DNA from 2 places in the Actinoplanes sp. NPDC048796 genome. Region 1 is predicted to be linked to the other one. Evidence: riboswitches for the same ligand, from Rfam matches in the RefSeq annotation. Region 1 holds a riboswitch; the other holds the start of a gene.
The links. Region 1 has a riboswitch for glycine ahead of AB0C26_RS40685 (serine dehydratase beta chain). Riboswitches for the same ligand answer to the same signal wherever they lie in the genome.

Region 1 (4,770 bases):
CGCGCCGAGTTCCCACCGGGAGCGCGCCGCGAACGCGTCGGCGCCGAACGAGACGAACATGTCATGAGCAGCATCGTCACCTGATCACCCTAACCATCACGTGGTGGAGAGGGATCGATTGGCATGTCCGTAGACATTGCTGTCAATCGATGTCTGATGGTGGGCTGACAGGCATGAGACGACGCTTTGGCTTCCTGACAGCGCTCGTGCTGCTCGGCTCGGCCTTCCTCGTCGCCGGGCCGGTCTCGGCCGCCCCGTCCGGCTCCGAGATCCCCGGGCAGTTCGAGGTGTACGACGTACGGACCGCGGCCCAGCGCAACGCGATCGCCCGCACCGGCGCCGCCGTCGACGCCATCCAGCACGGCGTCGCCGAGATCACGGCGACCGGCCGTGAGGTGCGCGAACTCCAGCGGCAGGGCTTCACCGTGCAGCCGGTGCTGACAACCCTGGACTTCCCGCCCTCGGACGCGCCCTACCACAACTACAGCGAGATGATCGCCGAGGTGAACCAGGCCGTGGCCGCCTATCCGGCGATCGCCAGCAAGCGGGTCATCGGCAAGTCGTACGAGAACCGCGACATCGTGGCCGTGAAGATCTCCGACAACGTCGGTACGGACGAGGCGGAACCGGAGGTCCTGTACGACGCCAACCATCACGCCCGCGAGCACCTGACCGTGGAGATGGCGGTCTACCTGCTGAAACTGTTCACGTCGTTGTACGCCTCGGACACCCGCATCCGCAACATCGTGAACTCGCGCGAGATCTGGATCGTGCCCTCGGTCAACCCGGACGGCGCCGAATACGACATCGCGACCGGCAGCTACCGCTCGTGGCGCAAGAACCGCCAGCCCAACAGCGGCTCGTCGGCGGTCGGCACCGACCCCAACCGCAACTACGGCTACAAGTGGGGCTGCTGCGGCGGTTCCTCGGGTACGCCGTCGTCGCTGACGTACCGGGGCCCGTCGGCCTTCTCGACCCCGGAGACCAGGGCGATCCGCGACTTCGTGAACAGCCGAGTGGTGGGCGGCCGCCAGCAGATCCGCGCGGCGATGGACTTCCACACGTACTCGGAACTGGTCCTCTGGCCCTTCGGCCACACCACGGCCAACACGACGACAGGCATGACGGCCGACGACAACAACACGTTCGCGACGTTCGGCCGCCAGATGGCGGCGACCAACCGCTACACGCCCGAACAGTCGAGCGACCTCTACGTCACGGACGGCGACCTGCTGGACTGGCTGTGGGGAACCCACAAGATCTTCGCCTACACCTTCGAGATGTACCCGACCAGCGCCTCCGCCGGCGGCTTCTACCCGCCGGCCAGCGTCATCACCCGGGAGACGACCCGCAACAGGGAGGCGGCCCTGCTCCTGGCCGAGGTCGCCGACTGCCCCTACAAGGTGATCGGCAAGCAGTCCACCTATTGCACCACCGCCTGACCGAGGTCCCGTTTGTCCCGCGCGGCCGGCCCGATCCCCGATCGAGCCGGCCGCCATGTCTTCCGTCCCGCGCCGCCGTCTCCCGTTCCGCCTTCCGCTCCACGCCGCCGTCTCCCGTTCCGGCTTCTGCTCCGCGCCGCCTTCTTCCGTTTCGCGTTGCGCCCTTCTGCCCGACGCCTTCGCTCTGCCGCTGGCCCATCCCTTCCGCTGGCCCATCCGTCGCTGCCGCGGGTCCGGGTTACCCGCCAGAAGCCTGATCCGAAGTGACCCAGGTTCCTAGGATGCCCTCCGGCGTGTGCGCCCGAGCGCATCCCGGGGACGCTCACGAAGCGGCGAACTGCTGCCTGCGGGGCAGGGATGGGGCGGAGGGGCAGGGGCCCGAGCAGCTGGCGGCGGCCCTCGAGCCGAGGGCAGCGGGCGACGGCCTTCAAGCGGACGGCGGCTTTCGAGCACAGGGTGGCGGGCGACGGCCTTCAAACACGCGGCGCCTTCGAGCACAGGGTGGCGAGGCGGGCGGCGGTGCTGAGCAAAGGCGGGGCGCTCGATCGGTGGATGCTGGCGGAAGTGGCATGACCCGAGTCGGGCCGCTTGGCTGGGCTGATTGCGCCATCAGTGCTCGGCTGGTGCGGCGGATGTCGTAGGCGGTGGCTGCTGAGAGCCCGGGTGGCGTTCAGCTGGGCGTTCTTGACCCTTGGTGAGCGGGGCGGATAGCTTTGGGGGACACAACCGAACATCGCTGTTCGAACCGCTGCGGGAGAGTTCCCGCGCTGGCGGGGCGCCGAAGGAGCAACTTCTCCCTCAGAATCTCTCAGGCCCCGGTACCGCGGCGGTCAGGCGACTCTGGAAAGTCAGGACGCGGCCGGCGTTCTGCGCCCACGGTGCAAGCCGTCCCGTTCGCGGGCGGTGAAGCTCTCAGGCACCCATGACAGAGCGGGGGAGGCCGACCTCGATGAGGAGCCTCACGCCGTCATGGCTGTCTCTGTGTTCGACCTCTTCTCCGTGGGCATCGGGCCGTCCAGCTCGCACACGGTGGGCCCGATGCGCGCGGCCCGCATGTTCGCGCTGCGGCTGGCCGCCAGTGGGCTGATCGGGCGGACCGCCCTCGTGCGGGCGGAGCTGTTCGGCTCGCTCGGTGCTACCGGGCACGGGCACGGCACGCCCAAGGCGGTGCTGCTCGGCCTCGAAGGCGAGACGCCCGAGGCGGTCGACGTGGCGAGCGCCGACGCTCGGGCCGCGCACATCCACGCCACGGGCCGGCTCCTGCTCCTGAGCGCCGCCAACAGCGAGGCTGCCAACAGCGCGGCTGCCAACAGCGCGGCTGCCAACAGCGCGGCTGCCAACAGCGCGGCTGCCAACAGCGCGGCTGCCAACAGCGCGGCTGCCAACAGCGCGGCCAAAAGCGGCGCGGCCGGAAGCGGCGCGGCTGCGAACGGCGCGGCGGGAAGCGGCGCGGCGGGAAGCGGGGATGGTGGCGGGTGTGAAGTTGCGGTTGAGGTGGTTTTGCATCGGCGGCGGGCGTTGGCGGGGCATCCGAACGGGATGACGTTCACTGCCCTGGATGGCGATGGGGCGGAGCTGTTCGCCAAGACGTACTTCTCGGTGGGTGGTGGCTTTGTCATCGACGAGGCCAGCGGTGGGGTGCGGGCCGATGACACCGCTCTGCCCTATGCGTTCGCCAGCGGGGGTGAGTTGCTCGCGCTCGTGCGGGAGACCGGGTGGTCGATCTCGCGGCTGATGATGGCCAACGAGACGGTGTGGCGGCCGGAGGCTGAGGTCCGTGCGGGGCTGCTCGGTATCTGGGCTGTCATGCGCGAATGTGTGGACGCCGGGCTCGGCGCTGAGGGGATTCTGCCGGGTGGGCTCAAGGTGCGCCGGCGGGCGGCGGCGACCGCGCGGCAGCTGAGGGCGGCGGGGCGGCCGGCCGAGCATGCGATGGAGTGGCTTACGGCGTACGCCATGGCGGTCAATGAGGAGAACGCGGCCGGTGGGCGTGTGGTGACCGCTCCCACCAACGGGGCGGCGGGGATCATTCCGGCGGTTCTGCGGTACTACCTCGACTTTGTGCCGGGCGCCGACGAGGACGGCGTCGTGCGGTTCCTGTTGGCGGCCGGGGCCGTGGGGATGCTGTTCAAGGAGAACGCCTCCATCTCGGGGGCCGAGGTGGGCTGCCAGGGGGAGGTCGGGTCGGCCTGTGCGATGGCGGCGGCGGGGCTGACCGAGGTGCTGGGTGGCACGCCGGAGCAGGTGGAGAACGCGGCCGAGATCGGCATGGAGCACAACCTGGGGCTGACCTGTGATCCGGTGGGTGGGCTGGTGCAGATTCCGTGCATCGAGCGCAACGGGATGGCCGCGGTCAAGGCGGTCACCGCGGCGCGGATGGCGCTGCGGGGTGATGGGCGGCACCACGTCTCCCTCGACAAGGTCATCAAGACCATGAAGGAGACGGGGGCCGACATGAAGATCAAGTACAAGGAGACGGCGCGGGGTGGGCTGGCCGTCAACGTGATCGAGTGCTGATCAGTAGTCGTTGACGTTCACGGTGACGCGGTGCCGGTCGGAGGGCCAGGCGGGCAGGATCGTCGACTCCCAGCCGCCGCCGCGATGGGCCACCACCACCGAGACGGCCGAACCTGACGGGATGTAGACGTCCATGCCGGTCAGGAACGTCTGGGCGAAGATGTCGGGCAGGGGTGCGCTCAGGTCGGTGACGCGGTCGCTGTTCTTGTCGAAGGCGAAGACGCCGATGACCCGCTTCGACCGTGGGGCGTTGGCCTCGTTGAGGATCTGCCGGCCGTTGATGTAGAGCTTGTCGGCCGACGCCCACCACTCCTTCTGCCGGTTGAGGGTCAGGGCGGTGTGCGCGGGCGAGGTTTCGATGAGGGCGCCGACGCCTTCACCGGGACGGCCGGCCAGCAGCCGTACGAAGGAGTCGGAGCGCAGGAACGGCTGGAAGTAGAAGTGGTGGTCGGGTGTGCCGGGGCGGACCAGGGTGAACTCGTACCGGGCGAGGGGTGCGAGCGGCACCGGCCCGAACGAGCCGTCGTCGGCGACCGTGACCGTTCGCTTCAGGGAGCGGCCGAGGGTGACGTCGTAGATCCGCACGGTGCCGCCGGAGCCGACGTTGCTGGGGAAGATCACGGCGCGGCCGGAGACCTGGGCGACGGGCGTCGGGGTCAGGGCGGTGGTACGGGGTTGGGCGCCGCGCAGGAACGAGTAGACCGCCCGGAACGACTCCGCCGACGAGACGGTCTGCGTGTGGGACTGATCCGGCAGGGACACGTTGCGGGCGCCGGTGATCGTGCGGGCGGGGTCGCCCTCGCCCCAGATG
Region 2 (4,770 bases), on a different contig from region 1:
TCGGTTCAGGCGGTGACGGCGCCCGCGGCGAGCTGGTCGGCGGCGCGGCGGGCGGCGGCCAGCCGCAGGCGGGGGTGCCGGGTCTCCCAGGCCGCGCGGACGGCGCGGGGGAGGTTCAGGTCGGGCCAGACGCGGACCAGGGTCGGGCCGTCGAGGTAGGCGCGGAGCTCGGTGACGCGGATGGCCTCGCGCAGGACGTTCTCGTACATCCAGGCAAGCATGGTCGGCTCGGCCAGGTCGAACGCCCGCTGGGGGCCCCACCACAGCCGCAGCGGCAACTCGACCAGGCCGGCGGTGGGCCCGCGCAACTCGCCGAGGGTGCCGGCCACGAGGACCGGCCGGTGGGGCCGGGCCAGATGGACGGGGGCAAGGGTGGCGCTCATGCGATCAGCGTAAACCGACCCCGCCTCCGAAACGTAATTCCTAGATTCCTAGGATGCTTTAGCGGCAGTGCGGCAAGCCGCACCTCGAACAAATACGACGGCTTCGCCGGCCACCGAACTCAAACGGTCGCGAGGCGTGCGTTCACCACGAGCTCGTGCAATGCGGAAACCGCCGAAGCCGGCGGGGTGGCCGGCAATGCGGAACTGTCCCGGGCCGCTTCCAGGGCGTCCCGCAGGGCGGCGGCGTCCTTCAGCAATCGCGACGTCAAAGCCGTGGGGAATGGTCCGTGCTCCGCGTCGCGCTTGAGGGCGATCAGATCCCGTACGTAATCCAGGCCGTTCCCGAGCACATTCAGGTCGGTTTCGAGTGTGCCCGTGCGCATCAGATGCTGTCCGGTGAGCAGGACCCGCAGCAGATACAGCGCCGGTTTCAGGTCGCCGGTCTTGGCGAAAAGCCGTTCCTGGGTGGCGGCGAAACCCAGATAGTGGTGGGCGTGGTTGCTTGTGACGAAGCTCGGGGCCAGTTCCGTCAGGGCCGCGTGCAACGGCGTCGTCGTGACGATCAGCGGGGAGAGCAGCTGTTCGAGGACGTAGCCGTTGCGGCTGTTGAGCAGGCGGGCGAACTTGAGCAGGTCGTGGCTGACCACGTCGAGTTCGACGCCGTCGCGGTAGCCGCCGCTCTGCAGGGTTTCGGGGCCGGTGCGCAGGCCCACCACCTCGGCCGCGGGGAGCAGGTGGGCGGCGCGCAGGTCGAGGTCGGAGTCGACGGAGGCGAAGCCGTAAAGGTGGGCGCCGCTGACCGTCGCGAAGATCACCTGGTGGGGGAGGGTGGCGACGATCTCGGCCGACCAGTCCGGTACCTCGATGGTCATCGGAGGCCTCTTTCCCGTACGCGGACGAGCAACTGGTCGATGGTGGTGCGATCCGGCTCGGAGGGCAACGTGGTTTCCGAGGCCGCGGCGGCGAGATCCTGCTGGAGTTCGGCGGCCCAGCCGGTCACCGACGGCCACGCGACGTCGCCCCGTTTGATCGCGAGCAGTTGATCGCGGAAGGGGCTGACGTCGAGCAGGATGTCGCCGGTGCGCAGGACGTGGGCGCCCGCCATGAGCAGGCGGATCATGTGCATGGCCTGTTTGTGGTTGGTCTGGCCGGTGCGGTCGCGGCGGGCGGCGACGCGGGTGAGCTGGTCGCGGGCGTACGACCCGTACGTGTCGGCGACCCGGCGTGACAGGAACGCCTGCCGTACCGACAGCAGGTCCTCGCCGTCGGGGGTGACGGTTTCGATCAGGGGTGACCAGAGCACTTCGAGCACCGTCGGGTTGGCCTGCAGGGCGAGCGTGCAGAAGCGCTCGATCTCCCAGGAGAACTCTTCCTCGCGGGGGCCGTCGCGGTGGGTGGGTGGCTTGTCGAGGTGCCAGAACAGGCGGGTGGGTGCGGCGTAGACGCCGCGGCGGTCGTGGTCGGACCGCGGGCCGGCGAGGCCGTACGCGCGGGAGCCGACCACGACTCCGAGGATGGTGGTCATTACAGGTCGAGGACCGTGCCGTCGATCTCGCCGATCTCCTCGTCGCTGAGCGGGAGGTTGGTGATGGCGGCGACGTTGTTCTCGAGCTGCTGGACGCTGCTGGCGCCGATGATGAGGCTGGTCATGCGCTCATCGCGCAGGGCCCAGGCCAGGGCCATCTGGGCCAGGGACTGGCCGCGCCGGCGGGCGATGTCGTTGAGGGCGTGGATGCGGGCGAGGGTGTCCTTGTCCAGGTCGCTCTCGTTGAGGAAGTTGCTGGTGCGCACGCGGCTGTCGTCGGGGATGCCGCCGAGGTAGCGGTCGGTGAGCAGGCCCTGCTGCAGGGGGCTGTAGGCGATGGCGCCGGCGCCGGCCGTCTCGAGGGTGTCGAGCAGGTTGTCCTTCTCGATCCAGCGGTTGAGGATCGAGTACGACGGCTGGTGGATCAGCAGCGGGGTGCCGAGTTCGCGCAGGATGCGGGCGGCTTCGGCGGTCTCGGCGGACTTGTAGTTGGAGAGGCCGACGTACTGGGCCTTGCCGGCGCGGACGATGGCGTCGAGGGCGCCCATCGTCTCCTCGAGCGGGGTGTCCGGGTCGGGCCGGTGGTGGTAGAAGATGTCGACGTAGTCGAGGCCGAGGCGCTGCAGGGACTGGTCGAGGCTGCTGACCAGGTATTTGCGGCTTCCCCACTCGCCGTAGGGGCCGGGCCACATGTAGTAGCCGGCTTTGGTGGAGACGACGATCTCGTCCCGGTGCGCCTTGAGGTCGGTGCCGAGGATGCGGCCGAAGTTCGATTCGGCGCTGCCGGCCGGCGGGCCGTAGTTGTTGGCCAGGTCGAAGTGGGTGACGCCGAGGTCGAAGGCGCGGCGGACGATGTCGCGCTGACGCTGCCAGGGGCGCTCGTCGCCGAAGTTGTGCCAGAGGCCGAGCGAGATCACGGGGAGCTTGAGTCCGCTGCGGCCCGTACGCCGGTAGGTCATGGTGTCGTAGCGGTCTTCCGCGGGGGTGTAGGTCACAGTCCTACCCTTCCGGTTTCCTGGCTGTGCTTTATCCACTGGTAGTTTGGTACCTAGCCATGCGGGAGAGATCACCAGGGTTAGTCGGTGGCGCCGAAGGGGCAAATCCTCCCCGGAACCTCTCAGGCAAAAGGACCGCATGGGCAGGCGACTCTGAAGCGTGCTGGTGGACGTGACAGAGGGGGAGGCCGCCTTGTCGACCTCTCTGTAGGAGCCGTCATGACGTTCGCATCCCGGCACATCGGCCCGGACCAGGACGAGCAGACCCATATGCTCAAGAACATCGGGTACGCGTCGTTGGACGCCCTGATGGACGCCGCGATCCCCGAGGTGATCCGCTGGCACGGCACGCTCGATCTGCCGGCCGCCGCCTCCGAGGAGGAGACGATCGCCGAGTTGCGGGCGATCGCGTCGCGGAACACGGTGACGACCTCGATGATCGGGTTGGGGTACTACGGCACGCACACCCCGGCGGTGATCAAGCGGAACGTGCTGGAGAACCCGGCCTGGTACACGGCGTACACGCCGTATCAACCGGAGATCAGTCAGGGCCGGCTCGAGGCTCTGCTGAACTTTCAGACGATGGTCACCGATCTGACCGGGCTGACCACCGCGAACGCGTCGATGCTGGACGAGGGCACCGCCGTGGCCGAGGCGATGACGTTGGCCCGGCGGGCTTCGAAGTCCAAGTCTCCGGTGTACGTCGTCGACGCCGACACCCTGCCGCAGACGCTGTCCGTTCTGCGGACCCGGGCGGAGCCGCTCGGCATCGTCATCGAGCTCGTTGATCTTGACGGTGGCGCGTCGTTGCCGGACGGGTATTTCGGGCTTCACCTGCAATACCCGGGTGCTTCGGGTGCGGTGCGGGATCACGCCGCCCTGATCGAGCAGGCGCACGCCGCGGGCGCGCTGGTCACGGTGGCGGCCGACCTTCTCGCGCTGACGCTGCTGCGGGCGCCGGGGGAGATCGGCGCCGACATCGCGGCCGGCACCACGCAGCGGTTCGGTGTTCCGCTGGGCTTCGGTGGCCCGCACGCCGGCTACCTCGCGGTGCGGGCCGGGCTCGAGCGGTCGCTGCCGGGCCGGCTGGTCGGTGTGTCGAAGGACGCGGACGGCGCCCCGGCTTACCGGCTGGCGTTGCAGACCCGTGAGCAGCACATCCGCCGGGAGAAGGCGACCAGCAACATTTGCACCGCGCAGGTGCTGCTGGCGGTCATGGCGAGCATGTACGCGGTGTACCACGGCCCGGCCGGTCTGAAGGCCATCGCCAAGCGGGTGCATGATCACGCGCTGACCGTGGCCGGCAGCCTGACCGCGGCCGGCATCTCGGTGACCAGCGACGCGTTCTTCGACACGGTGACCGCCGTGGTGCCGGGCCGGGCCGCCGCGATCGTCGAGGCCGCCGCGGCCGAGGGTGTCGACCTGCGGCTGGTCGACGCCGACCACGTGTCGGTGGCCTGCGACGAGACGACCACGGCGGCGCACGTCGCCACGGTGTTGACCGCCTTCGGCGTGCCGGCCTCCGCGCCGGCGTCGTGCGGCGCGAAGCCGCTCGGGCGTACCACCGAATTCCTGACCCACCCGGTCTTCGGATCGCACCACTCCGAGACGAGCATGCTGCGGTACCTGCGCAAGCTGTCGGACCGGGACTACGCGCTGGACCGGGGCATGATCCCGCTGGGGTCGTGCACGATGAAGCTCAACGCCACCACCGAGATGGAGCCGGTGACCTGGCCCGAGTTCGCCAACATCCACCCGTACGCCCCGGCGTCGCGGACGGCCGGCTACGAGCACCTGGTGTCGTCGCTGGAGGGCTGGCTGGCCGAGATCACCGGGTACGACGCGGTGAGCGTGCAGCCGAACGCGG

Region 2: linked by a shared signal. The riboswitch ahead of gcvP (aminomethyl-transferring glycine dehydrogenase) and the one ahead of AB0C26_RS40685 (serine dehydratase beta chain) in region 1 are both predicted to bind glycine.

The regions. Positions count from the first base shown of each region.
Region 1 is NZ_JBEZGO010000018.1:49,088-53,857, reverse strand. Features, by position in the region: partial or broken gene AB0C26_RS40695 (LuxR C-terminal-related transcriptional regulator) at 1-60, opposite strand, end outside; partial or broken gene AB0C26_RS40690 (M14 family metallopeptidase) at 150-1,430, shown strand; glycine riboswitch at 2,184-2,276, shown strand; partial or broken gene AB0C26_RS40685 (serine dehydratase beta chain) at 2,412-2,711, shown strand; partial or broken gene AB0C26_RS40680 (L-serine ammonia-lyase) at 2,928-3,959, shown strand; gene AB0C26_RS40675 (alpha/beta fold hydrolase) at 3,960-4,770, opposite strand, start outside.
Region 2 is NZ_JBEZGO010000004.1:351,821-356,590, forward strand. Features, by position in the region: gene AB0C26_RS20225 (hypothetical protein) at 6-383, opposite strand; gene AB0C26_RS20230 (DNA polymerase beta superfamily protein) at 503-1,255, opposite strand; gene AB0C26_RS20235 (DNA polymerase beta superfamily protein) at 1,252-1,908, opposite strand; gene mgrA (L-glyceraldehyde 3-phosphate reductase) at 1,908-2,903, opposite strand; glycine riboswitch at 2,956-3,051, shown strand; gene gcvP (aminomethyl-transferring glycine dehydrogenase) at 3,123-4,770, shown strand, end outside.